DNA from 2 places in the Streptomyces flavusporus genome. Region 1 is predicted to be linked to the other one. Evidence: riboswitches for the same ligand, from Rfam matches in the RefSeq annotation. Region 1 holds a riboswitch; the other holds the start of a gene.
The links. A riboswitch is a leader RNA that binds a small molecule or an ion and turns the genes downstream of it on or off. The one in region 1 is predicted to bind glycine.

Region 1 (15,013 bases):
TGCAGATCGCGGATCAGGTCGAGGATCTGCGCCTGGACGGTCACGTCGAGGGCCGTGGTCGGCTCGTCCGCGATGAGCAGTTCGGGGTTGTTGACCAGCGACATCGCGATCATCGCGCGCTGACGCATACCGCCGGAGAACTCGTGCGGGTAGCTGTCGACCCGCTTGTCGGGCTGCGGGATGCCGACCCGGTCGAGCATCTCCACCGCGCGCCGCTTGGCGGTCTTCTTGTCGACGTCGTGGTGGATGCGGTACGCCTCCACGATCTGCTGGCCGATCGTGTAGTACGGGTGCAGCGCGGACAGCGGATCCTGGAAGATCATCGCCATCTCGCGGCCGCGCATCCGGCGCACCTGGTCGGCGGGGGCGGACAGCAGCTCGGTGCCGTTCAGCCAGATCTCGCCGGAGATCTGCGCCTTGCGCTTGCCGTACTGGCCGGCGGTGTGCAGGCCCATGATGCCGAGCGAGGTCACCGACTTGCCGGAGCCCGACTCGCCCACGATGCCGAGGGTCTTGCCCTTCTCCAGCTGGAAGCTGAGCCCGTCGACGGACTTGACCAGGCCGTCGTCGGTCGGGAAGTGCACCTTCAGGTCGCGCACTTCGAGGAAGGCGGTCGGGGCGGCAGCGGTGGTGGGCTCGCCCACGGCCGCTCCGGTCTTGCTGAGTTCGGTCATGCGAGCCTCACTCGGGGGTCGATCACGGCGTACAGGATGTCCACCACGAGGTTGGCCAGGAGCACCGCGAGGGAGGTGATCAGGGTGACGCCCAGGATGATGGGCAGGTCCTGGGTCTTGATGGCGTTGAGCACCGCCTGGCCGAGGCCGGGCAGGCTGAACGTGGTCTCGGTCAGGATCGCGCCGCCGATGAGGGCGCCGAGGTCCATGCCGAGCATGGTCAGGATCGGCGTCATCGTCGAGCGCATCGCGTGCTTGCCGATGACCACCTGTTCCCGCAGGCCCTTGGCGCGTGCGGTGCGGATGTAGTCCTCGCCGAGGATCTCCAGCATGGTGGCGCGGGTGATCCGGGCGTACATCGCCGCGTACAGGAACGCGAGGGTGACCCACGGCAGGATCATGCCGCCCAGCCAGCCGGAGAAGCTCTCCTCCAGCGGCACGTACTGCCCGTCGATCCAGCCGAGTCCGTAGCTGAAGATCGCCAGGCTCAGCAGACCGGTGAAGTAGATGGGCAGGGAGACGCCGCCCAGTGCGACGACCATGGCGCCGCGGTCCCACAGGGTGCCCCGCTTGAGCGCGGAGAGCACACCGGCGGCGACACCGAAGACCAGCCACAGCAGCGCGGCACCGAGCGCCAGACCCAGGGTCACCGGGAGGCGGTCGGTGAGCACCGGCCAGATGGCCTGCTCGCTGCGGAAGGAGTAGCCGAAGCACGGCGCGGAGCAGTGCGTGACGTCACCGCCGGCCGCGTAGGTGCGGCCCGCGAAGATGCCCTTGAAGAACTCCCAGACCTGAACGTAGATCGGTTCGCCCAGACCCAGCTTCGTCCGCACGGCCTCGACGGCAGCGGGGTCGGCCTGCTTGCCCACGAAGCTCGTGGCGATGTCGACGCCCACCCATTTGGGGACGAGGAAGAAGATGCTGAAGACCACCACCATGATGACCACCAGCATCACTGCGGCGGCGAACAGCCGCCTGATGAGGTAAGTGAGCACAGCTCTCGGCCCGCCGCGGACCGCGGGCCACCGGAGGTCGTCCGATGGCCCGTGGTCACGCCACGCCGGCCTTCACCTGCCTTTCGTGCCGTACGGCGGGTGTGCCGGGTTTACTTCGAGTTCTTCAGGCCGAGGTTGACGAAGTCGTACATGCCGCTGTAGCCGTCGGACGTGTAGACGTTCGCCAGGTCGCTCGAGCGCCAGTTGATGAACTTCTCGAAGACGAAGGGCAGGTAGTAGCCGCCCTCCATCACCTTGTGGTTGATCTCCGTGGCGATCTTGGCCTTCTTGGCGTCGTCCAGCGTGTTGACGTAGTCGTCGAACAGGCCGTCGATCGTCTTGTCCTTGATCAGGGCGTAGTTGTTGTTGCCGCTCTCAAGGATGTAGCTGCTGTCCCACAGCGGCAGACCGAAGCCCTGGACGGTCGGGAAGTCGGGGCCCCAGCCCATGATGATGATGCCGAACTTCTTCTTCTTGACGTTGGAGGGGCTGCCGATGATGCCGCTGGTCTGCGAGCCGTCGTACTGGTCGATCTCGGCCTGGATGCCGACCTTCTTCAGCGACGCCTGGAGGGACTCGGCGGTGGCCACCTCGACCGGCTTGTTGTTGCGGACCGCGATGGTGGTCTTGAAGCCGTTGGGCTTGCCGCAGGCCTTCAGCTCTTCCTTGGCCTTGGCGACGTTGCCGCTCTTGTTGGCGGTGGCGAGCTCGAACGGGTCGTACTTCTGGCCCTCGGAGCCCGGGACGGACGGCGGCAGCATGTTGGTGCCGATGTCACCACCGGCGATGGGGCCGCCGCGCGCGGTCTGCAGGGAGACGTGGTCGGCACCGTAGATCACGGCCTTGCGGCAGTGCTCGTTGTCGAACGGCTTCACGCTCTGCGGGAAGACCGCGTAACGGATGTAGCCGGAGACCGGGTTGTCCAGGTTGGCCTTGTGCTCCTTCAGGGCGGTGGTGCGGCCCTGCGGCGACATGCCGGTCTGGTTGATGTCCAGGTGGTAGTCGCCGTTGATCAGGCGCTGGTCCATGTCATTGGCGTTGGAGAAGAAGTTGACCGTGATCGCGTCCGGGTAGGCCTTGCGGATCGGGTCGGAGGACTGCTTCCAGTTCTCGTTGCGGACCAGCTTCAGGGACTTGCCGGGCTCGTACGACTCGAACTTGTACGGGCCGGAGGAGAACGGGTGCAGGCCGTACTTGGACTTGGTGTCCTTGTCCTGGCGCACCGGCGAGGCGGAGACCAGGGCCAGCATCTCCTCGAAGTCCGAGTTGGCCTTCGGCAGCTTGAAGATGATGGTCTTGTCGTCGGGCGTCTCGATGGCCTTCAGACCGAGCTTGTCCTTGGACTTGTCCTTGTACGGGCCCTGGTACTTGCCCTTGGGGTCGAGGACGTCCTTCAGGTACACCGGACCGCCGGCCAGCACGTCCTGCGCCCAGACGCGCTCGATGCCGTACTTGACGTCCTTGGAGGTGATCGGCTTGCCGTCCTCCCACGTCACGTCGTCACGCAGGGTGTACTTGTAGGTCTTGCCGTCGTCGGAGACCTCGGCGAGCCCGGTGGCGAGGTCGGGCGCCAGCTCGGCGCCGGCCTTGCCCGGCTCGGCCTTGTTCGTGACGAGCTGGCGGGCGTAGTAGCGGGAGAAGTTCCACATGAAGCCGTAGTAGCCGCGCGTGGTGTCCCACGAGTCGGCGTCCTGGGCACCCGCGAACTTCAGCGTGCCGCCCTTCTTGGCCAGGTTGGCCTGGGCGACCTTGTTGTTGGCGGCGTCGAAACCGGCCGCGCCGTCCTTCGAGCCACCGTCGCTGCCGCCGTTGCCGCCGCCGCACGCCGCCGTGGTCAGCAGCGCGGCGACCACGGCGGCAGCGGCCATGGCCTGCTTGCGCCGCCCTGAGGTGCGTTGGGTAGTCACGATCTCGGATCCTCCGGATTAGATGAGAGACCCCGTGCTTTGGGCCACGGGTCGCTTGGGGTACGGCAGTTCAGCGGGAGCCCTTCGGGTCCAGCGCGTCACGCACGCCGTCGCCGAAGAGGTTGAAGGCAAGAACGGTGAGGAAGATCGCCACGCCGGGGACCACCATGTACATGGGGTCCGATTCGTAGTAGTCGATCGCGTTCGAGAGCATCTGCCCCCACGAGGCCGTGGGCGGCTTGACGCCCACGCCCAGGAAGCTGAGTGCCGCCTCGGTGAGGATGTTGGTGGGGATCATCATCGTCGTGTAGACGATGATCGGTGCGACCAGGTTGGGCAGCAGCTCCTTGAAGAGGATGTACAGCTGCCCGGCGCCCAGCGATCGGGCCGCCTCGACGTACTCGCGCTCACGCAGCGAGAGCGTCTGGCCGCGCACCACGCGTCCGATGTAGGGCCAGCCGAAGAAGCCGATGACCAGGATCATCACGAACAGACGCACGCCCGTGCCGGTCAGTCCCAGCATCTCGTTCGGCATGACGGAGACCAGCGCGATGATGAACAGCAGCTGCGGGAAGGCCAGCAGTCCGTCCATCACCCGGCTGATGGCGGAGTCGACCCAGCCGCCGAAGAAGCCGGCGAGGATGCCCAGCACGGTGCCGAGAACGACGGCGACGACGGCGGACAGGAAGCCGACGAGCAGCGAGATCTGGGCGCCGTAGACGATCCGGGCGAAGATGTCGCGGCCGCTGACCGGTTCGACGCCGAGCAGGTGCTCGCCGCTGATGCCGCCGAAGGAGCCGATGGGGGTGCCGAAGAGCGGGTCGATCAGGTCCTCGTGGTGGGCCTCGGGGTCCTGCCCGACCAGTCCGGTGATGACCGGTGCCAGCACGGCGACCAGGATGAGGAGAAGCACCACGATGCCGCCCGTGAGGGCCAGTTTGTCGCGTTTGAGGCGCTCCCAGGCGATCCGCCCCAAGGAACGGCCCTGTACGGCCTTCGCGTCGCCGCTGACCAGCGCCGCTTCCTCGGCCGCACTCGGGGCCGCTTCCGCGGTCGGCTCGTGCAATGGTGCCGTCATCTGGCAGGGACCCCTCTCAACCGGCGGTAGCCGGCCCGCACTTGCCGCTGTAGCGGCGTGATCAATCCGTCGCACACAGGGGCGCCCTCCGGACGAAGACGCGGAAGAACACCCCCGGAGGGGGAGTCTTCAACGCTTTGGCGATCTGTCGCCAGACTTGACGGTGAATGGATGCACAACCGTGATGCTGTTCTGGGTTTTCCGTTATCCGGACAGCGGTTAACGGGGGGCGGACGGGGACCAAGTTGTGCAATTGGGACAAGGGGCGCCTTTCTACCCTTGTCTACGCGCGAAGAAGAAGCCCTGGTACGGACCGCGGGAGCGCCAGGGGCTGGTTCCGGTCAGTACCGTCCCTGGGCCGGCGGAAAGCCGTACCCGGCCGCCGGCGCCTGGACCGGGGCGGCTGTGTGTGCCTCACGGTCGTAGAAGGGGCGGGCATTGGCGCGCAGCCACATCGCGACCGGGTCGTACTCGTCGGACATCGCGACGGTCGACACCGGCAGCCCGTCCGGGACCGCGCCGATGGACTGCTGCATCATCGCGCGCACCGAGTCGACAGCGGGCGGCGAGGTGTCGTACACATCCAGCCCGATGGCGAGATACGGCGCCCCGAGCGAGGGCTGCACCCAGGCGCGGCGCAACGAGCGGACGGCTGGGGTGCGGTGGGCGTTCTGCGACAAAAGGGCATAGAACTGCGGAATCTGGATGCCGGGTTCGGACAGTCGCAGCGGGCCCGCCGGCTGTCGGTCCAGGCCGGTGGCGATCCGGCGCAGGTCGAGCCAGGGGATGCCGACGCCGCCGCCGGGGGCGTGCGGGTTCAGCCAGAGGCCGTAGTGGTCGGGGTAGAGGGTGCGGGCGACGTCGACTCCGTCGACGACCTCATAGGAGCGGTTCCAGCCGCTGGCCGACAGCTCCTGGGCCGAGGTGACGCACGGGGCGTAGCCGTAGCCCTCGACCTCCATGTTTCCGTACTGGGCGTCCGGGGAGCCGGCCTGGCCGTGCCAGAGCAGCATCCAGATCTGGCCGGAGGACGGGGTCGCGAGGGCGCGCAGCAGTGCCTCGTAGGCGTCGTAACGCCCCGGCGTCACCTGGCGCAGCATGTGCTCGACCTGGCCGGCCGCGGCCGTACCGCTCGCGCTCACCTTTTACCGCCCCTTCGTGCAACGCCCTCGTTCGAGCACCTAGCTTAAGCCCGCCCGCCCAACAGCTCGGGGCTCCGTGTCGTCTTGCGGATGCGGGTTGTTCTGGGCTGGTCGGGCCCACGCGGCGGAGCCGCATGTCGACACGGCCCCGCGCCCCTGGGCCGGCTGCCCCTCGGGGAAGTTTTAGAGGCCCCGTTGGTAGAAGGGGCGCACCCGCTCGCGCAGCCAGGTGACCACCGGATCCTGCGCCACGTCCATGAGGACCAGGTTGACCGGCCACTTCATCGGGACCTTGCCCAACGCCCGGCCCAGCGCGTCCAAGGGAGCTGCCCGTAGATCGCCCTCCCGCTGGGAGAGTTCGACTCCTACGAACATCACCGGGTCCGCCGTTTCGATCGCCGCCAGGCAGCGACGGGCCGTCAGGACCACGCCGATGCCCTCGAACTCCGCAGACGCCGCCGCGAGGAAGTCGACCGGGTCGTCCTGCCAGTCGGGCTCGAAGAGGCGGACGCGGCCGCCGCTCGTGAGCCCGTCGAGCGGGGTGCGCCCGGCCCGGCACAGTTCGGCCACGGCGGGCGGCGGCAACGGGATGCCGACCACGCCGCCCGGGTTGACGACGATGCCCGCCTGCGGGGGCAGGCCGCGGGCGAACTCCACGGCCGGGGCCACGGTGTACGACATGTGGGAGCCGACGACCTGCCGGAACTGCTCCTCGGAGCTGAAGACCGGCACGTAGGCCTGGCCCTCGATGTCCAGCGTGGGCAGGTCGAGCGGGCCGCTGTGCGGGCCGCCGCCGTTCGGCAGCGGTACCCACACGAAGCTGCGGCCCAGCACCTCGACGATCCGGCCGCCGACCGAGGGCACGCCGAGGGAGGCCGACAGCACCTCCTCCAACTCGTTGCCGGGCCATCCGCCGTGCGGATGGGGGTGCGCCTGCGCCGGGAAACCCCCGGAAAGGTCCGGGGGGAAGTCCGCCGGGAAGTCGTCCATCTGCCTACCGCCTGCTCCGTACCTCTGCTGCGGCTGAAAGGCTAACGCCCCGCACCGAGCAGGTCCCCTCAGCCCACGAAGCCGATGCGGCGCAGGGTGTCCGCCGCCTCCCGGTCGAGGAGGACCGCGCCGCCGCAGCCGTGCGGCAGGTCACCGCGTTCCGTGCGGCGCACCAGGCGGTCGGCGGCCCGGCGGTGGCGCAGGAACGCGTACCGCGAGACCCCTCGGCCGCGCTCGCGCTGGCCGGCCAGGGCCTGCTCGGGGGTGACGTCGAGCAGCAGCATGTGCAGTGTGCCGCCGCGGCGGCGGGCCTCGCGGGCCAGCCAGGCGCGCACCCAGGCCTGCGTACCGCAGTCGTGCACGACGACTCCCTCGCCGGTGCGCAGGGTGCGGCGCAGTCCGGCGTAGTGGGCGAGGCGGACGAGGGGCCGGTAGACCGCGTACGGCAGCCGGGCGGGCATGCGGCCGTCCCAGCGGTCGCGGGTGTCCTGGGAGTCGACGCGCAGTCCGCGCACCGCCCTGCGCATCAGGGTCGACTTGCCGCTGCCGGGCAGGCCCGTGACCACGACGAGGTCGCGGGGCCCGAAGAGCAGCGCATGCGGGCTGCGGCCCTCCCGCTCGCGCAGGTCGCGGACGACGGGTGACGGCAGCGAAGCGCACGCCTCCCTGGCCGGGGTGGTCGGCTGCTTGGGCAGCGCGAGGCCCGAGGTGGTGGCGTACGCCGTGGTCCTGTTCACCGTGATCGTCCTCCCTGGGGCGGTTCACGAGTCCCATCCCCGTCGAGTGTAAAGAGAAGGTAATGCTCGATGTCTCCTGTTTCCGTCCCCTTCCTGCAACAGCGCTGCTACAGCATGCCCCGCCCGGCTGTGCGGAATCTGCGCGGCCGCTGTTCGCGGGCCCGGTAAAGGCCCGGCAAGGTGACCCTGCCGCACCCGGCCGATGCATGCAATGATGGCCGCGCCAACTGCATACCGGCCGCTTGAATCCGCGCGGGAGAGTCCCCGGCAGCACTGCCGTCGGGGCGCCGAAGGAGCAAGTCCCTCCCTTGAATCTCTCAGGCCCCGTTACCGCGCGGGCGAGGCACATCTGAAAAGCGGGCCCTGCGTGCAGCGGCCCCACCCAAGGTGCAAGCCAGGACCAACAAACGGTCATGGCGAACCTCTCAGGTTCCGATGACAGATGGGGAGGAACGACCTTCCCGTCATGCCCTTGGAGACCGACCGATGAGCAGTACCGCACTCCGCCGCACCGCGCTCGATGCCCTGCATCGCTCGCTCGGCGCGACGATGACCGACTTCGCCGGCTGGGACATGCCCCTGCGCTACGGCTCCGAGCGCGACGAACACCTCGCCGTGCGTAACCGGGCCGGGCTCTTCGACCTCTCCCACATGGGCGAGATCACCGTGACCGGACCGCAGGCCGCCGCCCTGCTGGACTACGCGCTGGTCGGGAACATCGGCGGCGTCAAGGTCGGCCGCGCCCGCTACACCATGATCTGCCGGGCGGACGGCGGCATCCTCGACGACCTGATCGTCTACCGGCTCGCCGAGACCGAGTACATGATCGTGGCGAACGCCTCGAACGCCCAGGTGGTGCTCGACGCGCTGACCGAGCGGGCCGACGGGTTCGACGCCGACGTCCGCGACGACCGGGACGCGTACGCCCTGATCGCCGTCCAGGGCCCGGAGGCCCCCGGCATCCTGAAGTCGCTCACCGACGCCGACCTCGACGGGCTGAAGTACTACGCCGGCCTGCCCGGCACCGTCGCCGGCGTCCCCGCGCTGATCGCACGCACCGGCTACACCGGCGAGGACGGCTTCGAGCTGTTCGTGCAGCCGGAGCACGCCGTCGCGCTGTGGCAGGCGCTGACCGAGGCCGGCCAGTGCGTCGGCCTGGTCCCGTGCGGGCTGTCCTGCCGGGACACGTTGCGCCTGGAGGCGGGCATGCCGCTGTACGGGCACGAGCTGTCGACCTCGCTGACGCCCTTCGACGCCGGGCTCGGCCGGGTCGTGAAGTTCGACAAGGAGGGCGACTTCGTGGGGCGTGCGGCCCTCGCCGAGGCCGCCGAGCGTGCCGCTTCCGAGCCGCCGCGCGTCCTGGTCGGCCTGGTCGCCGAGGGCCGCCGGGTGCCGCGCGCCGGGTACGCCGTGGTCGCCGACGGCGCGGTGATCGGTGAGGTCACCTCCGGTGCCCCCTCCCCCACGCTGGGCAGGCCGATCGCGATGGCGTACGTCGACGCCGCGCACTCGGCGCCGGGCACACCCGGGGTCGGCGTGGACATCCGGGGCAGCCACGAGCCGTACGAGGTCGTGGCGCTGCCCTTCTACAAGCGCCAGAAGTAGCCACCGGCCCCACGTCAGCGTGACGCTCGGCACATATTGCCTGGTCATCCGCAGTTCCAGCAGTCCCCCATTCACCAGCACTCCCTCGCATACAGGAGAATTCAGGCCATGAGCAACCCCCAGCAGCTGCGCTACAGCAAGGAGCACGAGTGGCTGTCGGCCGTCGAGGACGGCGTCGCGACGGTCGGCATCACGGAGTTCGCGGCCAACGCGCTCGGCGATGTCGTCTACGCCCAGCTCCCCGAGGTGGGCTCCACGGTGGCCGCGGGCGAGACCTGCGGCGAGCTGGAGTCGACCAAGTCGGTCAGCGACCTGTACTCCCCGGTCTCCGGCGAGGTCACCGAGATCAACGAGGACGTGGTGAACGACCCGTCCCTGGTGAACTCCGCCCCCTTCGAGGGCGGCTGGCTGTTCAAGGTGCGCGTCGCCGAGGAGCCGGCCGACCTGCTCTCCGCCGACGAGTACGCCGCCCACACCGCCGGCTGAGGAGTCGTAGCCGTATGTCCGTACTGAACACCCCGCTGCACGAGCTCGACCCGGCGGTGGCCGCCGCCGTCGACGCCGAGCTGCACCGTCAGCAGTCCACCCTCGAGATGATCGCCTCCGAGAACTTCGCGCCGGTCGCGGTCATGGAGGCGCAGGGCTCGGTCCTGACCAACAAGTACGCCGAGGGCTACCCGGGCCGCCGCTACTACGGCGGCTGCGAGCACGTCGACGTGGTCGAGCAGATCGCGATCGACCGCATCAAGGAGCTGTTCGGCGCCGAGCACGCCAACGTGCAGCCGCACTCGGGCGCGCAGGCCAACGCGGCCGCGATGTTCGCGCTGCTCAAGCCCGGCGACACGATCATGGGTCTGAACCTCGCGCACGGCGGGCATCTGACCCACGGCATGAAGATCAACTTCTCCGGCAAGCTGTACAACGTGGTGCCCTACCACGTCGACGACTCCGGTGTGGTCGACATGGTCGAGGTCGAGCGCCTCGCCAAGGAGCACAAGCCGAAGCTGATCGTCGCCGGCTGGTCGGCCTACCCGCGCCGGCTGGACTTCGCCGCGTTCCGCCGGATCGCGGACGAGGTCGGCGCGTACCTCATGGTCGACATGGCGCACTTCGCCGGGCTGGTCGCGGCCGGACTGCACCCGAACCCGGTGCCGCACGCGCACGTGGTCACGACCACGACCCACAAGACGCTGGGCGGCCCGCGCGGCGGTGTGATCCTGTCCGTCCAGGACCTCGCCAAGAAGATCAACTCGGCGGTGTTCCCGGGGCAGCAGGGCGGCCCACTGGAGCATGTGATCGCGGCGAAGGCGGTGGCGTTCAAGGTCGCCGCCTCCGAGGAGTTCAAGGAGCGGCAGATGCGGACGCTGGAGGGCGCCCGCATCCTGGCCGAGCGCCTGGTGAAGGACGACGTGAAGGCCGTGGGCGTGGATGTGCTCTCCGGCGGTACGGACGTCCACCTGGTCCTCGTCGACCTGCGCAAGTCCGAGCTCGACGGGCAGCAGGCCGAGGACCGGCTCCACGAGGTCGGCATCACGGTCAACCGCAACGCCGTCCCGAACGACCCGCGCCCGCCGATGGTGACGTCCGGCCTGCGCATCGGTACGCCCGCGCTGGCCACCCGCGGCTTCACGACCGAGGACTTCGCCGAGGTCGCGGACGTCATCGCCGAGACGCTGAAGCCGTCCTACGAAGCGGCGTCGCTGAAGGCCCGGGTCGCCGCCCTCGCGGAGAAGCACCCGCTGTACCCCGGCCTGACGAAGTAACCCGCCTCCCGGGGCACCGCGCACACTGGGAGGTGAGCGCGGTGCCCCGCACCTTGTTCCACCCCTGTTCCTGAGGAGTCACCGTGGCCATCTCGGTCTTCGACCTGTTCTCGATCGGCATCGGCCCGTCCAGCTCCCACACCGTGGGCCCCATGCGCGCGGCCCGCATGTTCGCCCGCCGGCTGCGGGGCGAGGACCTGCTGGACTCGGTCGCCTCGATACGCGCCGAGCTGTACGGCTCCCTCGGCGCGACCGGGCACGGGCACGGCACACCCAAGGCGGTACTCCTCGGCCTGGAGGGCGCCTCGCCGCGGACCGTCGACGTCGAGACCGCCGACCAGCGGGTGGAGGACATCAGGTCCGTGGGCCGGATCCGCCTCCTCGGCGAGCACGAGATCGCCTTCGCCTACGACGACGACCTGGTCCTGCACCGCCGTAAAACCCTCCCCTACCACGCCAACGGCATGACCCTGTGGGCCTACGACACCGCCGGTGCCGAACTCCTCTCCAAGACGTACTACTCGGTGGGCGGCGGATTCGTCGTCGACGAGGACGCCGTGGGCGCGGACCGCATCAAACTCGACGACACCGTCCTGAAGTACCCCTTCCGCACGGGCGACGAACTGCTGCGCCTGACAAAGGAGACGGGCCTGTCCATCTCCTCCCTGATGCTGGAGAACGAGCGCGCCTGGCGGTCCGAGGAGGAGATCCGCGAGGGCCTGCTGGAGATCTGGCGGGTGATGCAGGCGTGCGTGTCGCGCGGCATGTCCCGCGAGGGCATCCTGCCGGGCGGGCTGAAGGTACGCCGCCGTGCCGCCGTCTCCGCCCGCCAACTCCGGGCGGAGGGCGAGCCGTTGGCGCACGCCATGGAGTGGATCACGCTCTACGCGATGGCCGTGAACGAGGAGAACGCGGCCGGCGGCCGGGTCGTCACCGCCCCCACCAACGGCGCGGCGGGCATCATCCCCGCGGTCCTGCACTACTACATCAACTTCGTGCCGGGCGCCGACGAGGACGGCGTGGTCCGCTTCCTGCTCGCCGCGGGCGCCATCGGCATGCTCTTCAAGGAGAACGCCTCCATCTCCGGCGCCGAGGTCGGCTGCCAGGGCGAGGTCGGCTCCGCCTGCTCCATGGCGGCGGGCGCGCTCGCCGAGGTGCTCGGCGGCAGCCCCGAACAGGTCGAGAACGCCGCCGAGATCGGCATGGAACACAACCTCGGCCTCACCTGCGACCCCGTCGGCGGCCTGGTCCAGATCCCCTGCATCGAACGCAACGGCATGGCCGCGGTCAAGGCCGTCACGGCGGCACGCATGGCGATGCGCGGCGACGGCCGTCACCACGTCTCCCTCGACAAGGTCATCAAGACGATGAAGGAGACCGGCGCGGACATGTCGGTCAAGTACAAGGAGACGGCCCGGGGCGGGCTGGCGGTGAACATCATCGAGTGCTGAGCGCGTCACCCGCGCCGCAAAGGGGAATCATCGACTCATCAACTCCCTTCCCCCACAGGCACTCCAGGGAGCGCCCATGCTGCGCGGCATCGACGTCAGCTCGTACCAGTCCTCCACCTTCGACACCGACGGGCTCTCCTTCGTCTTCATCAAGGCGACGGAGGGCCGTTCGTACGTCAACCCCAAGCTGTCCGCCCAGACCAAGCGCGGCCGCGACGCCGGACTCGTCGTCGGCTTCTACCACTTCCTCTGGCCGGGCAACCTCACCGCCCAGGCCGAGTACTTCGTCGGCAAGGCCCCGGACCGACCGGGCGACATCCTCGCCGTCGACTGGGAGACGACGGGCGACGGCACGCATGCGAGCAACGCGGAGAAGGACCGCTTCATCAGGAAGGTGAAGGAGCTGCGGCCGGACCGCCGGGTCATTCTGTACACGAACAGGAACTACTGGCTGACCGTCGACACGACGTCGTATGCAGGCGACGGCCTCTGGATCGCGGACTATGTGACGGCGGGCAAGCCCCGTATCAAGGCGAAGTGGCGCTTCCACCAGTACACGGACGACCCGATCGACAAGAACGTGGCCGACTTCGCGAGCAAGGCCGCGCTACGAAAGTGGGCCGACGACGCCTGACCCGCTCTCATTGCCCGCTACGGGCCGCCGGTTCCGCGCGGAGCCGCTCGGCGGGCGGGTCCGCGAGGTAGGTGTTCAACAGGTCGAAAGTGCGAAGCTCGGCCGGCAGAGCTTCGTACCATCCCAGGGCATGGAAATTACAGTTGCTGCAGAGGAGGCCTCGCACGCACCCACCACAACTTCGCCTCCCCGGGCAACACGCATGGTCATGGTCGATGTCCATCGCCCTCTGCCCCGAGTTGGCAACGCCGCAGACCGCATATTTTCCCTGCTGGAATTGCAGCAATAAATCGACGAATTCCCTGTTCACGTTGTAGTGCCCGAGGCGGACGTGCTCGGCGTTGCACGGCTTGCATTACGGCCGCGGAACGCCCGATGCATTGAGCTTCGAGTACTCCGACACGGGCTTGTACTCACCGCATCTGCGACACTCGACGATTCCCTGCTTGACCATCGCCTGTACGGCACCGTTGCCCCTCTTCTCGCGCAGCGGCGTGAGAGGTTTCCCCTTGCTCTGCTGCTGATAGTGACCAGTACAGAACCCTCCGGAAGACACCGCTCTCGCACCTCCTCTGAAGGAACATGTACGCCCATCAGCCGTTGCACGGTCACGATTGATGGGTGCCAGCCCTCTCCCTCGCCGGTGCTGCATGTAGTGCGTCCTGCACAGCCCATTTGTCAGTGGGTACCTGTCGGACGACCTGTCGCAGGCCCATCCGTCCCCACCCGCTTCGCACACCCTCACTCAATCCCCCGACAGCAAAGTCCTGTTGACGCACCATCCGATCAACGAAGGAATCGCACAGAGGTCACGCTTACGCACACAGAAACGACTCCACCTGGGCAAACACCAAACCGAACCGGGAGAGCATCACCTTGCACGCCGGGCTCGGAGTGGAGGGGGACGTGCACCCCGGGACGACGGTGAAGCACCGGTTCCGACTGGAGAAGGATCCTGTGCGCAGATCGACGGCTTCCAGAAGGGCTCATGAAGCAGGTCGTCGGACGGGGCCCTGCGCGCCAAGAACGGGATCACGAGCATCGTCGTGACCGGGGGCGTGGTGCGGCCCGGGGACCCGGTGAAGGTCGAGCTGCCGGACGGGCCGCACCGGCCTTGGAGATCGTCCGAGGTCAGCCGCGGAACGCCGCCGGGCGTTCCGGGCTCGCCGCCTCCAGCGCCTTGGTCACCGCCTCGACCCCGGCCCGCAGACCGTACACCGGGGTGTCGGGCTGCTGGCGCCAGGAGTCGTCGATGCCGCCGGCGTCGACCGTGTCGAAGCCCAGCTCGTCGATCAGTGCCCGTACGACCCGCTTGGCGGCCGCGTCGTCGCCCGCGACCGGAAGGGCCATGCGGTCGGGAACGCCGGCCGGGCGGGGGCGCTCCAGGATGTCCTCGGCGTAGGTGCCGTTGAAGGCCTTGATCACGGGATGGCCGATCTGCCGTTCCGTCCAACGGCTCTCGGTGAGTCCCTCGTCCTCGATCCCGGCGATCCGGCCGTCGCGTTCCTTGGGGTAGTAGTTGCCGGTGTCGATGACGGCGACCCCGTCGGCGGCCCCGTCGAGCAGGCCGGACGGCAGGTGGGGGACCGCCTTCACCGGGACCGTGATGACCACGATCTCGGCGCCGCGGGCCGCCTCCTCGACACGGACGGGGGTGGCTCCGGTCTCCTCGGCCAGTGCCGTCAGCGTGTGCGGGCCGCGCGAGTTGGCGACGGAGACGTCGTGGCCGAGGGCGGTGAGCCGGCGGGTGAGATTGCCGCCGATGTTGCCGGCGCCGATGATGCCGATCTTCATGACAGGGCCTTCCTGGGTCGGTGCTCCTGCTCTGCCGATGGGCATCAGCAACCTCGGATCGGGATGAGCTATTCCCCGCCTTGCGCCATCCGGGCCGGCGCCCTCAGACCCGTACGACGATTTTGCCCGTGTGCCGACCGGAGTCCATCAGGCGATGGGCGTCCCGGACGCGGTCGAGGCCGTCGAAGACCTCCGCGACGACGGGTCGCAGGGTGCCGTCGGTGAGGCCTGAGCCGATGTAGT
Region 2 (15,013 bases), 5.1 Mb from region 1:
CTCTATCTGCATGCCCTGCAGGAGAACTTCGGCATCCGTACCAGCATCTCCGTGGAGGACGAGGTGCGGCTGCCGGCGGCGCCGAGTGTGATCGTCCGCACAGCAGAGCCGATAACCGAGTCAGCACAGCCGAGAACTGAGAAAGGCACATCGTGATCGCCGTACTGGGCCTCGTCGTGGGAGTCGTGGCCGGCCTGTTGGTCCGGCCCGAGGTTCCGGCGGCCGTCGAGCCTTACCTGCCGATCGCCGTGGTGGCGGCGCTGGACGCAGTCTTCGGAGGTCTGCGGGCGATGCTCGACGGCATCTTCGACGACAAGGTCTTCGTGGTGTCGTTCCTGTCGAACGTGGTCGTCGCCGCGCTGATCGTGTTCCTGGGTGACAAGTTGGGCGTCGGCGCGCAACTGTCCACCGGTGTCGTGGTGGTTCTCGGTATCCGCATCTTCTCCAACGCCGCGGCGATCCGTCGGCACGTGTTCCGGGCGTGAGGCCGATGAGCAAGCAGGACGAGACAGCCGAGAACCGGCTGCGCAAGGAGCTGCCCGACGAGGTGCCGGCCACGGCCACGGCGACGGTGGACCGCCCCGAGGAGGAGTCCGAGCCGACGCTCACCGGCCGGCAGCGGCTTGTGCACGGCCTGTGGCCGCCGCGCGTCACCCGTGCCCAACTCATCGTTGCACTGCTCCTGTTCGGGCTCGGCTTCGGCCTGGCCGTGCAGGTCGCCTCGAACAGCGACGGCGACAGCGCGCTGCGGGGCGCGCGGCAGGAGGATCTCGTACGCATCCTCGATGAACTCGACGACCGCACCCAGCGTCTTGAGGACGAGAAGCAAGGGCTCGAGAAGCAGCGCGACGAGTTGGAGAACAGCTCCAACCAGGCCGAGGAGGCCCGCAAGCAGACGATCGAGAAGGAGCGGCAACTCGGCATTCTGGCGGGCACGGTGGCGGCGCAGGGACCCGGCATCACGATGACCATCGACGACACGAAGGGGACGGTCGAGGCGGACATGCTGCTCGACGCGATCCAGGAACTACGGGCGGCCGGCGCGGAGGCGATCCAGGTGAACGGGGTGCGCGTGGTCGCAGGCACGTATCTGACCGACTCCGGGCAGAGTGTCAGCGTCGACGGGAACAAGATCAATGCTCCCTATCGTTTCAAGGTCATCGGCAAGCCGCAGGACCTCGAACCGGCGCTCAACATTCCAGGAGGCGTGGTGCAGACGCTCGAGAAGGAGCAGGCCACTGTTACCGTCGAGCGGTCGGACAAGATCGTTGTGGACGCCTTGCGAGCGGCGAAGCGACCTGACTACGCTCGGTCGTCCTCCCAGTGAACCGGGGGTGCATGGGGGTCGTCCGGCGAGGGCATGAGGTTGCGGGGGGTCGGCGCACCGAATGGGTGGTGCGTGGTGGAAACTGTCTGGTGGATACGGACGTTGTGAGGATGTCCGGGTCGGCCGGAGTGTGCAGTCAGGGTTCGTCCTGCCCCACGGGCGGGTCTGTTGAGGTCAAGGGGAATCGCCCGTGAAGTTGTTTGCGAAGTTGTTCGGCAAGAGCGCACGAGAAGGCAGCGGCAACGCCACCGCTCGTCATCGCGCACAGCCTGACGCAGAGGGCCAGCGCCCACTGTTCCGCGACCAGGTCGCTGGTCCGGGCGGTGACATTTCCGGAGGTCAGGGCGCGCCGACGGTTGACCCTGCCCAGTCCGGCGGCATAGGTTTCGGGCAACCGTCAACCTCAAGTACGGGTGGAGGGTTTTCCGCCGGCCCGTACGCGTCCAATGCCCCGGCGGGGCAGCCGCGGCAGGAGGATCCGTCCATGTCGGCCCTGGTGTGTACGAGGTGCGGTAACCGCAATGCGGAGAGCAGCCGCTTCTGTTCCAACTGCGGTGCGCCGTTGCGGGCGGGTGCGGCCGCCGAGCGTCCGTCCGAGACGACCTCCACGATCTCCATCAGCGGTCTCGAGGCCTACGACGCCGAGGCCACCGGGCAGACCCCGATGCCGTTGCTCTCGCCCGAGGCGCAGGCTGCGGTGGACGCTCTTCCGCTGGGTTCCGCGCTGCTGGTCGTGCGTCGCGGGCCGAACTCGGGCAGCCGCTTCCTCCTGGACAGCGACCTGACCACGGCCGGGCGTCACCCGCAGAGCGACATCTTCCTGGACGACGTGACGGTCTCGCGGCGGCATGTGGAGTTCCGCCGCAGCCCGGACGGTTCGTTCACGGTGGCCGACGTGGGCAGTCTGAACGGCACGTACGTCAACCGTGAGCGGATCGACCAGGTCGCTCTGTCGAACGGTGACGAGGTACAGATCGGCAAGTATCGGCTGGTCTTCTACGCGAGCCGGCAGGGCATCTGACCGTCCCCCGGGCTTCGTCCGGGGGGACCCCAGGGAAGGTCCATGCTTCATACACCGAGCGGTGGTGCCGGCAACGGCATCACCGCCGCGGACAGCGGGCTGATGAGTATCGGCACGGTGTTGAACGTGCTGCGCGAGGAGTTCCCCGAAGTCACCATTTCCAAGATCCGTTTCCTGGAGTCCGAGGGGCTCATCGAGCCGCAGCGGACCCCCTCGGGATATCGCAAGTTCAGTGCGGCCGATGTCGAGCGACTCGGCCACGTACTGAGGATGCAGCGGGACCACTATCTCCCACTCAAGGTGATCCGCGAGTACTTCGACGCGATGGAGCGCGGCGAGGAGGTGCGGCTGCCCGCGCTGGGCCGACAGCGTGACGGTGAAGCCCCGCCGGAGTCCTCCGAGAGACCGACGGCGGCGCGCATCGGGCGGGCGGAGCTGCTGGCGGCCGCCGGTATCGGAGAGCAGGAACTCGCGGAGTGGGAGTCGTACGGGCTGATCACTCCGCTGTCGGACGGGGTGTACGACGCGGAGACCGCCACCGTGGCCTCGCTGGTCGCCGAGCTGGGACGCTTCGGCATCGAGCCGCGTCACCTACGGGTGATGAAGGCGGCTGCCGACCGTGAGGCCGGGCTGGTGGACCAGGTGGTGGCTCCGCTGAAGCGGCACCGCAATCCGCAGACCAGGGCGCACGCGGAGGCCCGTGTGCAGGAGCTGGCCGGGCTCACGGTGAAGCTGCACGCGGCGCTTGTGCAGACCGCGCTGGGCGTGCGACTGCCCTGACTGAGGGCGGCCTGCCGGCAGGGGCGTGTGGCTCGCGGCCTGTACGGCTCGGATCGGCGGACGAGCCTGGACCGGCCGCGGAGGACGGCGTGGGTCTGGGCAGGAACGATGCGATCTGTCGGCGGACGCCGTGCGGGTGACGGCTGAGGACTTCGGACTGCATGCGGGGCTACGCGGGGCTGGGACGGTGTGATCTGCGGAGGTGCCGTGTGGGTTGGTGGGGGCGGCTTCGGGGCGTTCGCGCGGGGCGGCGGGTCGGTGGAGGGGTTTGCGTGGTTCGCGCGGGGCGGTGCGGGGCTGAGGGTGGCTTCGGGTGGGGCGGTATGGGCTTCGGACGGACCGTGCTGCCCGGTGCAGGGCTTCTTCGAGGTACCGGCGTGGGTCTGGGCGGGGAGCGGCGTGTTGCCGGGGGCGTCGGGTGGGCCGGTGGGGGTTCGGTGGGGTTGGGGAAAGCCGGATCGGGGCTCCGATGTCGGCCCGACTACCCAAACGTCCCGGGCACGGCCTAGGGTTGCTGTGTGAACGAGCTCGATGTCGTAGGTGTCCGGGTCGAAATGCCCTCCAACCAACCGATCGTGCTCCTGCGCGAAGTGGGAGGCGACCGTTACCTCCCCATCTGGATCGGGCCGGGGGAGGCGACGGCGATCGCCTTCGCCCAGCAGGGCATGGCCCCCGCGCGACCGCTGACCCACGACCTGTTCAAGGACGTGCTGGAGGCCGTCGGCCAGGAGCTCACCGAAGTGCGCATCACGGATCTGCGTGAAGGTGTCTTCTACGCCGAGCTGGTCTTCGCCAGCGGGGTCGAGGTGAGCGCCCGTCCGTCCGATGCCATAGCGCTGGCCCTGCGCACCGGAACGCCGATCTACGGCAGCGACGGCGTGCTCGACGACGCCGGTATCGCGATTCCGGACGAGCAGGAGGACGAGGTGGAGAAGTTCCGCGAGTTCCTCGACCAGATCTCGCCCGAGGACTTCGGCACCAGCAGCCAGTAAGACGTGGTCGGCCCAGGCGGACGTGAAGATCCTCGACGGGTCGTCCTGCGGTCGGTGACGGCCTCCGTACCGGCAATTGCCGACGGCCGGTGAGGGCGTCTCGCGGCTCCCCGCAAGCGCATTCGGCTAGCCTTTCCCCACGGTTGGGGGCGGGAAACCACTCTTAGGGTGATTATCACTCGGCGTGCCGAGTGTGGCGATCGTTGACGCACCCTTGGTGACTGCCTACCGTCGAGAAGGCAGGTCAAGGACGGAGGTCGGCGTGAGAAGCAGCGGCGACGGTACGGGTGGGGGTGCCCCCGGACGCAGTCTCGGGGAGAGCGGTCCGTACCCGCTCCCCGGCAGGGCGGCCGATCACACTCCGCAGCGACCGACGCCCATTCCCACCAGCGGAGGGGCGGCGTCCATGACGTCCGAGCAGATCGGTTACCGCGGCCCGACGGCCTGTGCGGCCGCCGGCATCACCTACCGGCAACTGGACTACTGGGCCCGCACCGGGCTCGTCGAGCCCAGCGTGCGGCCCGCCTACGGGTCCGGGACGCAGCGCCTGTACAGCTTTCGGGACGTCGTCGTCCTGAAGATCGTCAAGCGGTTCCTCGACACCGGGGTGTCGCTGCAGAACATCCGCACGGCCGTGCAGCACCTCAGGGAACGCGGTTTCCGCGACCTGGAACGCATGACGCTGATGAGCGACGGCGCGACCGTGTACGAGTGCACCTCGCCCGACGAGGTCCATGCGCTCCTCCAGGGCGGCCAGGGGATCTTCGGTATCGCGGTCGGGGTGGTGTGGCGGGACGTCGAGAGCGCGTTGTCACAGCTGCACGGGGAGCGCATCGACACCGGCGAGACGCTCGTCGGGCACAACCCGGCGGATGAGCTGGCACGACGGCGCAATCGGGCGGTCTGAGCGACGCGGCCGCCCGGCGCCTCTGGTGGCCTGCCGGGCGCCGCGTCGGTAGGTGTGCAGGCCGCGCTGTCGTGGCCGTGCCGCCGCATTGTCAGTGGCGTGGTGCAGCATCGGAGATGTGAGAACCGCGCCCACGATCCTGCATCTCGACATGGATGCCTTCTTCGCTTCGGTGGAGCAGGCGTCCAAGCCGAGCCTGCGCGGGAAGGCCGTGATCGTGGGCGGACTCGGGCCCCGCGGGGTGGTGGCGACCTGCTCGTACGAGGCCCGGGTGTTCGGGGTGCATTCGGCGATGCCCATGGCCCAGGCGCGTCGGCTCGCGCCGAACGCCGCGTATCTCGTGCCGCGCTTCGGGCTGTACCGGACGATCAGCGAGCAGGTGATGGAGCTGCTGCGGGCCCTGTCGCCGCTGGTGGAGCCGCTGAGCCTGGACGAGGCGTTCGTGGACCTGGAGGCCGGGGGAGGGGCCTGGGACGAGGAGTCGGCGCGGTTGGCGGGGATGAAGCTGCGGGCCGACATACGGGCCGTGACCGGGCTCACGGGGTCCGTCGGTCTCGCCGCATCCAAGATGCTCGCGAAGATCGCCTCCGAGCAGGCCAAGCCCGACGGGCTGGTGCTGATCGAGCCGGGGACCGAGCGGGCGCTGCTCGGGCCGATGTCGGTGCGGACGCTTCCCGGGGTGGGGCCCGCGACGGGCGACCACCTGCGGCGGGCCGGCATCACCACGATCGACGAGATCGCCGAGGCGGGCGAGGACGAGCTCGTACGACTTCTGGGAAAGGCGCACGGGCACGCGCTGTACGCCATGGCGCTGGCCCGCGACGACCGGCCGGTGGTCGCCGAGCGGGAGACGAAGTCGGTGTCGGTCGAGGACACCTATGACATGGACATCCATGACCGGCTCCGGGTGGGGCTGGAGGTGCAGCGGCTCGCGGACCGGTGTGTGCGGCGGCTGCGCGGCGCAGGGCTGTCGGGGCGGACGATCGTGCTGAAGGTTCGGCGATACGACTTCTCCACGCTGACCCGGTCCGAGACGCTGCGCGGGCCCACGGACGATCCGGCGGTGGTGCGCGAGGCCGCGGCCCGGCTGCTGGACTCCGTGGACACCACGGGCGGCGTGCGGCTGCTCGGAGTGGGGGTCAGCGGGCTCGCCGACTACACGCAGGAGGATCTGTTCGCGCAGGCCGCGGGGGAGCGGGCGGAGGGGTCGGCGGAGGACGTGGTGGACGAGCCCGTGCAGGGTGCGGCTGTGCCGGTCGAGCGGCGATGGCCCGCGGGGCACGACGTACGGCACGCCGAGTACGGGCACGGGTGGGTGCAGGGGAGCGGACTGGGGAGGGTGACCGTGCGGTTCGAGACGCCCGACTCGGAGCCCGGGCGGGTGCGGACGTTCCGGATCGACGATTCCGCGCTGGAGTCGGCGGATCCGCCGCCATTGGTGGCGCGAAGACCCGGGGAGCGGGTGGCTTCGGGCCCGGAGGGTGGTTCGTCGGTTGGGGGTTGAGCCCTGCGGTCAGGAGTCGTCCGTGCCGGCCAGTTTGCCGAAGTCGTGGTCCGGGAGCCGGGGCGGAGGGGCCACGTCGAGGCCGTAGTGGTGGTAGAGCTGGAGCTCCTGTTCCGGGGAGAGGTGACGGCCCACGCCGAAGTCGGGGGCGTCCTTGATCAGGGCGCGGTCGAAGGGGACGTGCAGACTGCCCTCGATCAGCTCGCTGGGCTCGAGCGGCACGAAGGCGTCCCTGCTGAACAGGCCGGTGCGTATCGCGGCCCACTCCGGGACGCCGGTTGCGTCGTCGAGGTAGATCTCGTCGATCGTGCCGATCTTGTTGCCGTTGCGGTCGAAGGCCTTGCGGCCGATCAGGTTGCGCGGATCGATGTCGGTCTGCACGGGCCCTCCACTTGCTCGCAACTCATCCGTAAGCACTACGAAAGAGCACATTGGGGCACGCGGCCACTCGAACGCCGGGCGTTGACCTCGCTGGTAGTCTGGCAAACGGCTGCTGACCCCGTGCGGGAGAGTCCTCCGGACACCATCGGAGGCGCCGAAGGAGCAAATCCTCCCCGGAATCTCTCAGGCCCACGTACCGCACGGACGAGGTCACTCTGGAAAGCAGAGCGGGTGTCGACGGCTTCCGCTCTCACCGACGGTGCAAGCCGGACGTCCTCGGGCGGTCCGGTGAAGCTCTCAGGTTGAGATGACAGAGGGGGAGGCCGCCGGGGTACCCGCGCCGTGGTGCCCCTCGAAGGTCGCGTCAGACCAGGAGGCCTCCGCAATGACCGCCCATCGCATTCCGCTTTCCGAGCTCGAACAGGGCACGCCCTTCGAGCAGCGCCACATCGGGCCCGACCAGGAGGCGCGGGCCAAGATGCTCGCGCAGGTCGGCTACGGCTCGCTCGACGAGCTCACCGCCGCCGCGGTACCGGATGTGATCAAGAACGCCGACGCCCTGGACCTGCCGGGCGCGCGCACCGAGGCCGAGGTGCTGGCCGAGCTGCGCTCGCTCGCCGACCGCAACCAGGTCCTCGACTCCATGATCGGGCTCGGCTACTACGGGACGTTCACCCCACCCGTCATCCTGCGCAACGTGATGGAGAACCCGGCCTGGTACACCGCCTACACGCCGTACCAGCCGGAGATCTCGCAGGGGCGGCTCGAAGCGCTGCTGAACTTCCAGACCGTGGTCGCCGACCTCACGGGGCTGCCGACCTCGGGCGCCTCGCTGCTCGACGAGGGCACGGCTGCGGCGGAGGCCATGGCCCTGTCCCGGCGCATGGGCAAGAACAAGAAGGGCCTCTTCCTGGTCGACGCGGACGCGTTCCCGCAGACCATCGCCGTGATCGAGACCCGCGCCGAGCCGACCGGCGCCGAGGTCGTCGTCGCCGATCTCAGTGACGGCATCCCGGCCGAGATCGCCGAGCGTGAGATCAACGGCGTGCTCATCCAGTACCCGGGCGCTTCCGGGGCCGTACGCGACATCAAGCCGGTCATCGACCAGGCGCACGAGCTGGGCGCACTGGTCACCGTCGCAGCTGACCTGCTGGCGCTGACGCTGCTGAAGTCGCCGGGCGAGCTCGGCGCGGACATCGCCGTCGGTACGACCCAGCGGTTCGGCGTGCCGATGGGCTTCGGCGGGCCGCACGCCGGATACATGGCCGTGCAGGAGAAGTTCGCCCGCAGCCTGCCCGGCCGCCTCGTGGGCGTCTCGGTCGACGCCGACGGGAACAAGGCCTACCGGCTCGCACTGCAGACGCGTGAGCAGCACATCCGCCGGGAGAAGGCGACCAGCAACATCTGTACCGCCCAGGTGCTGCTCGCCGTCATGGCCGGGATGTACGCCGTCTACCACGGGCCCGAGGGCCTGAAGGGCATCGCGAGGCGCACACACCGATACGCCGCCATCCTCGCCGCGGGGCTGCGCGACGGCGGCGTCGAGACCGTCCACGGCGCCTACTTCGACACGCTCACCGCAAGGGTGCCGGGCCGGGCGGCCGATGTCGTCGCGGCCGCGCGAGACCGCGGCGTGAACCTGCACCTCGTGGACGCCGACCACGTCTCGATCGCCTGCGACGAGACCACCAAGCGGGCCCAACTGAGCGCCGTATGGGCCGCGTTCGGGGTCGACGGCGACGTCGACGCCCTGGACGCCGGCACCGAGGACGCGCTGCCGGCCGCGCTGCTGCGCACCGACGACTACCTGACCCACCCCGTCTTCCAGCAGCACCGCTCCGAGACCGCGATGCTGCGCTACCTGCGCCGGCTCGCCGACCGCGACTACGCGCTGGACCGCGGCATGATCCCGCTGGGCTCCTGCACCATGAAGCTCAACGCGACCACCGAGATGGAGCCGGTCACCTGGCCCGAGTTCGGGCAGCTGCACCCCTTCGCACCCGCCGAGCAGGCGCAGGGCTACCTCACCCTCATCCGTGAGCTGGAGGAACGTCTCGCCGAGGTCACCGGCTACGACAAGGTGTCGCTGCAGCCCAACGCCGGATCGCAGGGCGAGCTGGCCGGTCTGCTCGCGGTGCGCGGGTACCACCGGGCGAACGGCGACGAGCAGCGGACCGTGTGCCTCATCCCGTCCTCCGCGCACGGAACGAACGCCGCCAGCGCCGTGATGGCCGGGATGAAGGTCGTCGTCGTGAAGACCGCCGAGGACGGTGAGATCGACGTCGAGGATCTGCGGGCCAAGATCGAGCAGTACCGCGACGAACTGGCGGTGCTGATGATCACGTACCCCTCGACGCACGGGGTGTTCGAGGAGCACGTCTCCGAGATCTGCGCGCAGGTGCACGAGGCCGGCGGCCAGGTGTACGTCGACGGCGCCAACCTCAACGCCCTGGTCGGGCTGGCCAAGCCGGGGCACTTCGGCGGTGACGTCTCGCACCTCAACCTGCACAAGACGTTCTGCATCCCGCACGGCGGAGGCGGTCCGGGCGTCGGCCCGGTGGCCGTACGGTCGCACCTGGCGCCGTATCTGCCGAACCACCCGCTCCAGCCGGAGGCCGGTCCGGAGACCGGTGTGGGCCCGATCTCGGCCGCGCCGTGGGGGTCTGCGGGCATCCTGCCGATCTCGTGGGCGTACGTCCGGCTCATGGGCGGTGAGGGGCTCAAGCGAGCCACGCAGGTGGCGGTCCTGAGCGCCAACTACATCGCCAAGCGGCTCGAACCGCACTACCCGGTGCTCTACACCGGCCCCGGCGGGCTGGTCGCGCACGAGTGCATCATCGATCTGCGACCGCTGACCAAGGCGACCGGCGTGAGCGTCGACGACGTCGCCAAGCGGCTGATCGACTACGGTTTCCACGCGCCGACGATGTCCTTCCCGGTGGCCGGGACGCTGATGATCGAGCCGACCGAGTCCGAGGACCTGACCGAACTCGACCGGTTCTGCGAGGCGATGATCGCGATTCGGGCGGAGATCGAGAAGGTCGGCTCGGGTGAGTGGCCGGCCGACGACAACCCGCTGCGGAACGCCCCGCACACGGCCGCGGCGCTCGGCGGTGAGTGGGAGCACGCCTACAGCCGTACGGAGGCCGTCTTCCCGGACGGTGTCTCGGCCGCGGACAAGTACTGGCCGCCGGTGCGCCGAATCGACCAGGCCTTCGGCGACCGGAACCTGGTCTGTTCCTGCCCGCCGCTGGACGCGTACGAGGACTGAGTACGACCGAGTACGCAGGTGCGGGCCTCGCCGTTCGATGCGGGGCCCGCACCTCGTTTCAGGCCGGGTAGGCGTGCGTCTGGGTGGCCTTGACCGTGGCCCAGACCGAGGCGCCCGGGTGCAGGTCGAGCTCGGCGGCCGCGACCGTGGTGAGGTCGGCGGTGAGGGGGAGCTCGCCGGTGAGGGCGGCACGGATCTGGTCGCCGTGGGTCTCCAGGCCGGTGACCTCGCAGCGCCAGAGGTTGCGGGCGCTGGCGCCGGTGGGGCGGTCCCGGAAGAGGGTGACGGCGCCGGGCGGGAAGGCCACGAAGACCGGGCCCGTGAGGTCCTCGGTGGTGGTGATGGCGGGGCCGGCATCCAGGTGGACGGTGTGGCCCGCTGCCGTGCCCTTGTAGAGGTTCAGGCCGACGAGTTGGGCCACGTAGTCCGTGCGGGGGCTGCGGGCGATGTCGGCGGGTGTGCCCTCCTGGACGATCCGGCCGTGCTCGACGACCACGAGCCGGTCGGCCAGGACCATGGCGTCCAGCGGATCGTGTGTGACCAGTACCGCCACGGCCTCGAAGTCGGCGAGATGGAGCCGTAGTTGGGCACGCACCTCCAGGCGGGTGCGGGAGTCCAGGGCGGCGAGGGGCTCGTCGAGGAGCAGCAGCCGGGGGTGCGTGGCCAGCGCGCGGGCGAGGGCGACGCGCTGGGCCTGGCCGCCGGACAGACGGCGGGGTTTGGCGCCGGCGTGGTCGGCGAGGCCCATGCGGTCCAGCCACGCGGCGGCCTGATTGCGGGCCTCCGCCTTCGTCGCGCCGTGGCAGCGCGGTCCGAAGGCCACATTGTCCAGGGCCGTCAGATGGGGGAAGAGCAGATAGTCCTGGAAGACGACGCCGACCGGCCGGGATTCGGGCGGCGTACGGTCCAACTCGGTGCCGTCCAGCCGGAGATGGCCGGCCGTGAGCGGGGCGAGCCCGGCCAGGGCGCGCAGGGCGGTCGTCTTTCCGGCGCCGTTGGGGCCGAGCAGGGCGACGACGTCGCCGGGCGCTGCGGTGAGCGTGATGTCGAGGCGGAAGGGGCCGCGGTCGACGACGAGATGGGCGTCGAGCCCCTCGCCGTGCACGTCACCCGAGGTGGGGGCGGTGGAGTCGTCGAGGTGGGTCATGAGGCGGTCATCCAGCGGTCGCGCAGGCCTGCGAGGACGGCGATGGACACGGCGAGCAGGACCAGGCTGAGGGCGATCGCCGCGGCCGGGTCGTTCTGCAGGGCCAGGTACACCGCGAGCGGCATGGTCTGCGTACGGCCCGGGAAGTTGCCCGCGAAGGTGATCGTCGCCCCGAACTCGCCGAGTGCCCGGGCCCAGGCCAGCACCGCGCCGGCGGCGATGCCCGGGGCGATCAGCGGCAGGGTGACGCGGCGGAAGGCGGTGAAACGGGAAGCGCCCAGGGTCGTGGCCGCCTCCTCGTAGCGGGGGTCGGCCGCCCGCAGGGTGCCCTCCACGCTGATGACGAGGAACGGCATCGCCACGAACGTCTCCGCGAGGACCACGCCCGCGGTGGTGAACGGCAGGGTGATCCCGAACCAGGAGTCGAGCCACTGCCCGACGACGCCGTTGCGGCCGAGCGCCAGCAGCAGTGCCACACCGCCCACCACCGGCGGCAGCACGAGCGGCAGCGTCACCAGGGCACGGACCAGTCGGCGGCCGGGGAAGTCCGCGCGGGCCAGCAGCCAGGCCAGCGGGACTCCGATCACCAGACTCAGGGCGGTCGCCGCCGTGGCACAGAACAGGGACAGCCGGAGGGCCTCCCACACCGCGGGGCTGGTGAGCTGATCCGGCAGGGTGCGCCAGGGAGTGCGTACGAGCAGGGCGATCAGCGGCAGCAGCAGGAACGCCAGGCCTGCCAGCGCCGGAACGAGCAGGGGCAGCGGCACCCCGCGGGTACCTTTGCGGAGCCGGCCTCGCCGGGGGCCGCCCTTGAGGGTTTCCGTCACGGCGCGAGGAACCCGGCCCCGGTCAGCACCTTCTGCCCCTCGGCGGACTTCACCAGGTCGATGAAGGCCTTGGCCGCCTCGGCGTTGGGCGCGTCCCTGAGCAGGGCGATCGGGTAGTCGTTGATGGCATCGGCCGACTCGGGGAAGCCCACGCCTTCCACCTTGTCACCCGCCGCCCTCACGTCGGTCTTGTAGACGAGCGCCGCGTCGGCCTCCTTCAGCTCCACCTTCGTCAGGGCGCTCTTGACGTCCTGCTCGTAGGACACGGGGGTGAGCTTCAGCCTGCTCGCGTCCAGCGCCTTCTGCGCGGCGGCGCCGCACGGCACCGACTCGTCGCAGAGCACGACCTTCAGGCCGGACTCGGTGAGGTCCTCGAGGGAGGAGATCCTGTCGGGGTTGCCCGGCAGGGTGGCGATCTCCAGCTGGTTGCGGACGAAGGTGGTCGGGGTGCCGGAAGCGTCACCGGCGTCGGTGACGATCGCCATGGTCCTGGGGCTGGCGGCGGCGAAGACGTCCGCCGGGGCGCCGCCGGTGATGCTCGCCGCGAGGGAGTCGCTGCCACCGAAGCTGAAGGTGACCTTCGTGCCCGGGTGCTGCTTCTCGAACTCCTTGCCCAGCGTCGTGAAGCTCTCCTCGAGCGAAGCGGCCGCGAAGACGGTCACCTCGCCGGTGAGCCGGTCCGACGCGTCGGACCCGGCGGCCGAGGAGCCGGAATCGGACGAGGAGGAGCAGGCGCTCAGCGCCAGCAGCGCGGCGGCTCCGGCGCCGGCCGCCCGCAGGGCCCGGTGTCGGGGACGGGGCATCACGGGTCCACTCACGGGTTCACTCCCTCTGTCCGCTGGAGGAAGAGCCCGCCGGACTCTTCCGATGCGTCGATCATACTGGCGCAGATGCAAGGCATGAGTCGACTGTCGCATCGCACGATCGAGGCTAATGTGCGATGGGTGATCGCATGTGCGGCTCGGGGCGTGTCAGGCGCGGTCGATATGGACGTTCGTCGACTTCACGCGGGCCGTCGCCTCCATGCCGACCTCCAGGCCGAGTTCCTCGACGGCCTCGCGGGTGAGCAGGGAGACCAGTCGGTGGGGCCCGGCCTGGATCTCGACCTGGGCCGCGACATCGCCGAGCTTGATCGCGGTCACGATGCCGGGGAAGGCGTTGCGGGCCGAGGTGTACGGGGCCTCCTCCTCGCCGCTGCCGGACTTGGCGAGCTCGACCGAGAACGCGGCCAGGTCCCGCCCGTCGATGAGCCGGCGTCCGCTGTCGTCCCGATGGGTCGCCACCCGGCCGGCGTCGGCCCAGCGGCGTGCGGTGTCGGGGCTGACGCCGAGCAGGCGTGCGGCCTGGCCGATCGTGTAGGAGTGCATGCCGGTCACGATAGGGCGGCAGGCGTGCCTGGTGGACGCGGGGTTGGCCATTGGATATAACGCGATATAGCGTTAACTCGTGATGGGTGATCGGGGTGAGGGTATGTCAGCCGAGCTCTTGGGTTCGGGTACGTCGTCCGAGGTGCGGGCCTCGCATGCGGACCGGGACCGCGTCGTGGAGGTGCTGACCGCTGCCGCGGGGGACGGCCGGCTGACCGCCGAGGAGCTCGACGAACGGGTCGGGGCTGCGCTGTCCGCCCGGACCATGGGGGAGTTGGCCGCGTTGACCGGCGATCTGCCCGTCGTGGCCGAGGCGAAGGATGTCGTCCGTATCGAGCAGGAGGGCAGCTCGGTCCGGCGGGACGGTGCCTGGGCGGTGCCGCGGCGGCTGGCGATCGAGTCGACCTGGGGCGACGTGACGCTCGACTTCACCGAGGCCGTCCTCACGTACGACACCCTGCGCATCGAGCTCGACATGCAGGGCGGCACGCTGCGGCTGGTGACGCGGCCCGGCGTCGTGGTGGACACCGATGCCCTGGTCACGGACTACTCCAAGATCAGGACGCGCGGGTCCAGAGGTGCGGACGGGCCCGTGGTGCTGCGCGTGGAGGTGTGCGGTCGCCTCAGCTACGGCCGGGTCGTGACCCGCGCTCCTCGGCGAGGCTTCCGGCGCTGACCGCTCAGCCCGTGTGCACACGTGGCCGGCGTGCGGGATCCGGTTCCGCCGCGCGCAGCACCTCCCGGGTGACCGGGGCGATCTCGCCCTGGCCGAAGAGGAAGAACCGCAGGAAGTTGGCGAAGGGGTCGCCCTCGGTCCACTCGAAGTAGATGTGCGGGGTGCGGCCGGTGGTGTCGCGGACGTGCAGCAGCAGCGCGGCCAGGGAGTTGGAGATGGAGGAGGACTCCAGCGTCAGGACCCGGTAGCGGTTGTGCATGACCTCGCCGCGCACCGTCAGACCCGACTCGAACTCGGACGGGTCGGTGACCGTCACCTCGACGAAGACGAAGTCCTCCTGGCCGGGGACGTCGTTGTCCTGGCGGATCTGCTCGATCTTGTCGCGGTACTCGGCGATGTCGCGTTTGTCGGGCTCGTTGGCGATGAACCGGATCTTGCGGCTGGCGATGTCCCGGACGAATCGTTCCGCCATGTCGTCGAGCGTCACGCTGGTCACCCGCAGCTCGAAGGCGCGGGCCAGCCGGGAGGCCAGGGAGAGGATCATGATGCCCGCGATGAAGCAGGCGCCGATCTTCACGCCGTCCGGGCGCTCGATGATGTTCAGGACCGTCGTGTAGAGGAACACCGCCGAGATCACCGCGAAGGCGATCGTCCAGTTGCGCTGGCCGGCCTTCCGCGCGGCGATGGTCACCGCGATCGCGGCCGAGCTGATCAGCACCAGCACGCCGGTGGCGTACGCGCCGCCCTGGGCGTCGACGTCGGCGTCGAAGATCCAGGTGACCAGGAAGCCGATCAGGGTGAAGACGATGACCA

Region 2: it holds a riboswitch for glycine, as region 1 does, so the genes downstream of both, gcvP (aminomethyl-transferring glycine dehydrogenase) here and gcvT (glycine cleavage system aminomethyltransferase GcvT) in region 1, are expected to answer to the same signal.

What each region holds. Positions count from the first base shown of each region.
Region 1 is NZ_CP176503.1:3,127,300-3,142,312, forward strand. It holds gene ACKTSN_RS14725 (ABC transporter ATP-binding protein) at 1-674, opposite strand, end outside; gene ACKTSN_RS14730 (ABC transporter permease) at 671-1,669, opposite strand; gene ACKTSN_RS14735 (ABC transporter substrate-binding protein) at 1,780-3,576, opposite strand; gene ACKTSN_RS14740 (ABC transporter permease) at 3,647-4,654, opposite strand; gene ACKTSN_RS14745 (enhanced serine sensitivity protein SseB C-terminal domain-containing protein) at 4,996-5,796, opposite strand; gene ACKTSN_RS14750 (enhanced serine sensitivity protein SseB) at 5,980-6,786, opposite strand; gene ACKTSN_RS14755 (AAA family ATPase) at 6,855-7,523, opposite strand; glycine riboswitch at 7,767-7,866, shown strand; glycine riboswitch at 7,867-7,975, shown strand; gene gcvT (glycine cleavage system aminomethyltransferase GcvT) at 8,010-9,128, shown strand; gene gcvH (glycine cleavage system protein GcvH) at 9,237-9,614, shown strand; gene glyA (serine hydroxymethyltransferase) at 9,629-10,891, shown strand; gene ACKTSN_RS14775 (L-serine ammonia-lyase) at 10,975-12,342, shown strand; gene ACKTSN_RS14780 (glycoside hydrolase family 25 protein) at 12,419-12,976, shown strand; gene ACKTSN_RS14785 (endonuclease domain-containing protein) at 12,984-13,286, opposite strand; gene ACKTSN_RS14790 (NADPH-dependent F420 reductase) at 14,108-14,770, opposite strand; gene ACKTSN_RS14795 (zinc-dependent alcohol dehydrogenase family protein) at 14,874-15,013, opposite strand, start outside.
Region 2 is NZ_CP176503.1:8,195,394-8,210,406, forward strand. It holds gene ACKTSN_RS38610 (DUF881 domain-containing protein) at 1-156, shown strand, start outside; gene ACKTSN_RS38615 (small basic family protein) at 153-485, shown strand; gene ACKTSN_RS38620 (DUF881 domain-containing protein) at 491-1,327, shown strand; gene ACKTSN_RS38625 (FHA domain-containing protein) at 1,518-2,348, shown strand; gene ftsR (transcriptional regulator FtsR) at 2,391-3,128, shown strand; gene ACKTSN_RS38635 (bifunctional nuclease family protein) at 3,647-4,120, shown strand; gene ACKTSN_RS38640 (MerR family transcriptional regulator) at 4,383-5,027, shown strand; gene ACKTSN_RS38645 (DNA polymerase IV) at 5,146-6,531, shown strand; gene ACKTSN_RS38650 (PRC-barrel domain-containing protein) at 6,541-6,912, opposite strand; glycine riboswitch at 7,026-7,121, shown strand; gene gcvP (aminomethyl-transferring glycine dehydrogenase) at 7,298-10,183, shown strand; gene ACKTSN_RS38660 (ABC transporter ATP-binding protein) at 10,242-11,330, opposite strand; gene ACKTSN_RS38665 (ABC transporter permease) at 11,327-12,157, opposite strand; gene modA (molybdate ABC transporter substrate-binding protein) at 12,154-12,960, opposite strand; gene ACKTSN_RS38675 (TOBE domain-containing protein) at 13,129-13,524, opposite strand; gene ACKTSN_RS38680 (DUF1707 SHOCT-like domain-containing protein) at 13,628-14,200, shown strand; gene ACKTSN_RS38685 (amino acid transporter) at 14,205-15,013, opposite strand, start outside.